DNA from 2 places in the Streptomyces sp. JLBT605 genome. Region 2 is predicted to be linked to the other one. Evidence: riboswitches for the same ligand, from Rfam matches in the RefSeq annotation. Region 2 holds a riboswitch; the other holds the start of a gene.
The links. A riboswitch is a leader RNA that binds a small molecule or an ion and turns the genes downstream of it on or off. The one in region 2 is predicted to bind thiamine pyrophosphate.
Positions count from the first base shown of each region.

Region 1: another riboswitch for thiamine pyrophosphate. It lies ahead of AC4BDD_RS07325 (thiamine ABC transporter substrate-binding protein); the one in region 2 lies ahead of thiO (glycine oxidase ThiO).

Region 1 covers NZ_CM177087.1:1,627,508-1,629,883, reverse strand. The annotation lists gene rlmN (dual-specificity RNA methyltransferase RlmN) at 1-851, shown strand, start outside; TPP riboswitch at 874-978, shown strand; gene AC4BDD_RS07325 (thiamine ABC transporter substrate-binding protein) at 973-2,058, shown strand; gene AC4BDD_RS07320 (ABC transporter permease) at 2,130-2,376, shown strand, end outside.
Region 2 covers NZ_CM177087.1:5,188,399-5,190,774, reverse strand. The annotation lists gene AC4BDD_RS22655 (NAD(P)/FAD-dependent oxidoreductase) at 1-801, opposite strand, end outside; TPP riboswitch at 982-1,094, shown strand; gene thiO (glycine oxidase ThiO) at 1,092-2,291, shown strand; gene thiS (sulfur carrier protein ThiS) at 2,288-2,376, shown strand, end outside.

The DNA of each region.
Region 1 (2,376 bases), 3.6 Mb from region 2:
GGCACATCTCCTGTGACGACGACACCACCCGCAAGACCCTGTGGCGGCTCTTCGACGGCACCCTCGTGGAGTCCGTGCTGATGCGCTACCCGGACCGGGTCACCATGTGCATCAGCTCGCAGGCCGGCTGCGGCATGAACTGCCCGTTCTGCGCCACCGGCCAGGCCGGGCTGGACCGCAACCTGTCCACCGCCGAGATCGTGCACCAGATCGTGGACGGGATGCGGGCGCTGCGGGACGGCGAGATCCCCGGGGGACCGGCGCGGCTGTCGAACATCGTCTTCATGGGCATGGGCGAGCCGCTGGCCAACTACAACCGTGTGATCGGCGCCATCCGTCGGCTCACCGACCCCGAGCCGGACGGCCTCGGCCTCTCCCAGCGCGGCATCACCGTCTCCACGGTGGGCCTGGTCCCGGCGATGCTGCGCTTCGCCGACGAGGGCTTCAAGTGCCGGCTGGCCGTCTCGCTGCACGCCCCGGACGACGAGCTGCGCGACACCCTGGTGCCGGTCAACACCCGCTGGAAGGTCCGCGAGGTGCTCGACGCCGCCTGGGAGTACGCCGCCAAGTCCGGCCGCCGTGTCTCCATCGAGTACGCCCTCATCCGGGACATCAACGACCAGGCATGGCGGGGCGACCTGCTGGGCCGGCTCCTCAAGGGCCGCCGGGTGCACGTCAACCTCATCCCGCTCAACCCGACCCCCGGCTCGAAGTGGACCGCCTCCCGCCCCGAGGACGAGCGGGCGTTCGTCGCGGCCCTGGAGTCGCACGGCGTCCCTGTCACGGTCCGGGACACCCGCGGGCAGGAGATCGACGGGGCCTGCGGTCAGCTGGCCGCCGCGGAGCGCTGATACTGTGCCTTCGCACAAATGAACATTCCGACAGGGGAGCGCGCACAGCGCTGAGAGTGCGGCAAGGCCGCAGACCCTCGGACCTGATCCGGGTCATACCGGCGTAGGGAGTCTTCGCACCATGAACACCAGCCTTCGGCGTGCCCTCGGGGCCGCCCTGGTCGGCACGCTCGCCGCCACCACCCTCGCCGCCTGCGGCGACTCCGACGACAGCGGCGGCGGCTCGAAGTCCAAGACCGTCACCCTGGTCACCCACGAGTCCTTCAAGATCTCCAAGGCCGTGCGGCAGGAGTTCGAGAAGGAGAGCGGCTACCGGCTGCGGATCCTCTCGAACGGGGACGCCGGTCTCGCCGTCAACAAGGCGGTGCTCTCCAAGAGCCACCCCGAAGGCGATGTGTTCTTCGGTGTCGACAACACCCTGCTCTCCCGCGCCCTGGACAACGACGTGTTCACGGCGTACGAGGCCAAGGGCCTGGAGGGGATCCCCGAGTACCTCCGGCTGGACGGGGACAAGCACCGCGTCACCCCCGTCGACACCGGCGAGATCTGCGTCAACTACGACAAGAAGTACTTCGCGGAGAAGAAGCTGGCGCCGCCGAAGACCTTCGACGATCTGGTCAAGCCCGCCTACAAGGACCTGCTGGTCACCGAGAACGCCGCGACCTCCTCGCCCGGCCTCGCCTTCCTGCTGGCCACGGCGGCCAAGTACGGGGACGACGGCTGGGAGGGCTACTGGAAGAAGCTCAAGGCCAACGGCGTCGAGGTGGTCGACGGCTGGGAGCAGGCGTACAACGGCCGCTTCTCCGGCTCCTCCGCCGGCAGGAAGGCCGGCGGCGACCGGCCGCTGGTCGTCAGCTACGCCTCCAGCCCGCCCGCCGAGGTGTACTTCGCCAAGCCGCAGCCCAAGCAGGCCCCGACCGGTGTGGCCACCGGCACCTGCTTCCGGCAGACCGAGTTCGCCGGACTGCTCAGCGGCGCGCGGAACGAGGCCGGCGGCAAGGCCCTGCTGGACTTCCTGATCAGCAAGCGGTTCCAGGAGGACGTGCCGCTGACCATGTTCGTCAACCCGGCCGTCAAGGGCGTGAAGCTGCCGGAGGTCTTCACCGAGTTCGGCGCGAAGGTGGAGTCCCCCGAGACCATGGCTCCCCAGAAGATCGCCGAGAACCGTGAGCCGTGGGTCACGTCATGGTCCTCCCTGGTCCTGTAAAGACCCCCGCTCGTCCGCCCGCCGCGCGGCGCCCACGCGACCCGCGCGGCGCCGCGGTGCGGTTCGGCCTGATGGCCTTGCCACTCGCCTTCCTCGCGGTGTTCTTCGCCTATCCGGTGTCCGCCATCGTCACCCGGGGGCTGAAGACCGACGGGAGGTGGCGGTTCGGCCGGGTCGGTGAGGTGCTCACCGACCCGCACATCCGGGACGTGCTGTGGTTCACCACCTGGCAGGCGGCCGCCTCCACTGCCCTGACGCTGGCGGTCGCGCTGCCCGGCGCCTACGTCTTCGCCCGCTTCGCCTTCCCCGGCAAGCAAC
Region 2 (2,376 bases):
GGCGGCCAGCTCGATGCCGGAACCGGCGAGCCATCCGGTCGCGGGCCGGGCGCCGATGCCGACGAGCACCGCTCCCGCGGTCAGCCGGCGGCCGTCCGCCAGCCGCACCCCGCCCTCCTCGACCGCGGTCACCCGCGCGCCGGTGATCAGCTCCGCGCCGCTGCCCAGATACCAGCCCGCCATGTAGGCGGAGACCTCGGGCGGCAGGGCCCCGGCGAGCGGCCGGTCCGCGGCCTCGACGACGGTCACCGCGCAGCCCGCCTCGCGCGCCGCGGTGGCGAACTCGGCGCCGATCCAGCCCGCGCCGACCACCACGACGTCCTGCTGCCCGGTCAGGACCGGCCGCAGCCGTTCGGCGTCGTCCAGGGTGCGCAGCAGGTGGACACCGGGCAGGTCGGCTCCGCCGGACGGGGACGGCTGCCACTCCAGGCCGGGCGGGGCGATGGGCTCGGCGCCGGTGGCGATCACCAGGTGGTCGTAGCGCTCGGGGCCGGCCTCGGTCTCCAGCAGCTGTTCCTCGGCGCGCAGCCCGGTGGCCCGGCGGCCGAGGTGCAGCTCGACGCCGAGGGCCTCGAAGTCGATGTCGAAGGTGGAGCCTTCGGCCTTGCCCAGGAGGATGCCCTTGGACAGCGGCGGGCGGTCATACGGCTGGTGGGGCTCGGCACCCACCAGCGCGATGGCACCGCGCCAGCCCTCCTCGCGCAGCGCCACGGCGGTCTGCACGCCGGCGATCCCCGCCCCGGCGATCACCACGCGGCGGCCCTCTCCGCCGCCCGTCCCGGTCTGGTCACGCTCGCTCAGCCGATCAGTCACACGATCACTGTAGGACGTGGCCCGGGGTCGACCGGAGACCCGCGCGGCGAGATCTCTGACACACCGTCAGCCTCGGCGACACGGGGGCGCGAGCGCGCGGTGGCCGGAGCGGGCGGGCGGCGAGCGCCCTTCCGGCCGATTCGGGCGGCGTACTAGGGTGGCGGCCACATACGCACTCGCGGGAGCCCGGCGCACCGGGCTGAGAGGGAGGCTGTCGCGGCCTCCGACCGTACGAACCTGATCCGGGTCATGCCGGCGAAGGGAGGGGCTGAGCGCCCATGCACGCGAATAAGCACAAATGGCACGAAGCGGATGATGTCCCGCGCGGTCCATACGACGTCCTGGTGGTCGGCGGCGGCATCATCGGGCTGGTCACGGCCTGGCGGGCGGCCCAGCGCGGGCTGCGCGCCGCGGTGGCCGACCCGGAGCCGGGCGGCGGCGCCGCGCAGGTGGCGGCCGGGATGCTGGCGGCGGTCACCGAACTGCACTACGGCGAGGAGACCCTGCTCGATCTCAACCTCGCCTCCGCGCGCCGCTATCCGGACTTCGCGGCCGAGCTGGCGGAGGCGAGCGGTCAGGACATCGGCTTCCGGCCCTGCGGCACCCTGGCCGTCGCACTGGACGCCGACGACCGCGCCCACCTGCGGGAACTCCACGCGCTTCAGCAGCGCTGCGGGCTGGACTCGCAGTGGCTGAGCGGGCGGGAGTGCCGCCGGCTGGAGCCGATGCTGGCGCCCGGCGTACGCGGCGGACTGCGCGTCGACGGCGACCACCAGGCCGATCCGCGGCGGCTGGCCGCGGCGCTGCTGACCGCCTGCCGGCGGGCCGGGGTCGGCTTCCTGCCCTCCCGGGTGGAGCGGCTGGTGCTGACCGGGGACCGGGCGACCGGCGTCGTCCTCGCCGGGCGGACCGTGGCCGCCGGCCAGGTGGTGCTTGCCGCGGGCAGTCACAGCGGGCTGCTGGAGGGGGTGCCGCCCGAGGTACTGCCGCCGGTCCGCCCGGTGAAGGGCCAGGTGCTGCGGCTCCGCGTGCCCGAGGCGTACGCGCCGTTCCTCTCGCGGACGGTGCGTGCGGTGGTCCGCGGCGGTCAGATCTATCTGGTGCCCCGGGAGAACGGCGAGCTGGTGGTGGGGGCGACCACCGAGGAGCTGGGCTGGGACACCACCGTCACCGCCGGCGGGGTCTACGAGCTGCTGCGGGACGCGCACGAGCTGGTGCCCGGCATCACCGAGCTGCCGCTCACCGAGACCCGCGCCGGGCTGCGTCCCGGCTCCCCCGACAACGCCCCGCTGCTGGGGCCGACCGAGCTGCCGGGACTCCAGCTGGCCACCGGCCACCACCGCAACGGCGTCCTGCTCACCCCGATCACCGGGGACATCCTGGCCGAGTCGCTCACCACCGGCGAACTCCCCGGCCTGGCCCGCCCCTTCACCCCCCGGCGCTTCAGCGCACCCGCACTCCAGGAGCAGCCCGCATGACCGTCAGCGTCAACGGAGTCACCCGCGAGGTCCCCGACGGCCTCACCCTCGACCTGCTCGTGGCGACCTTCACCCAGGCCGCGGC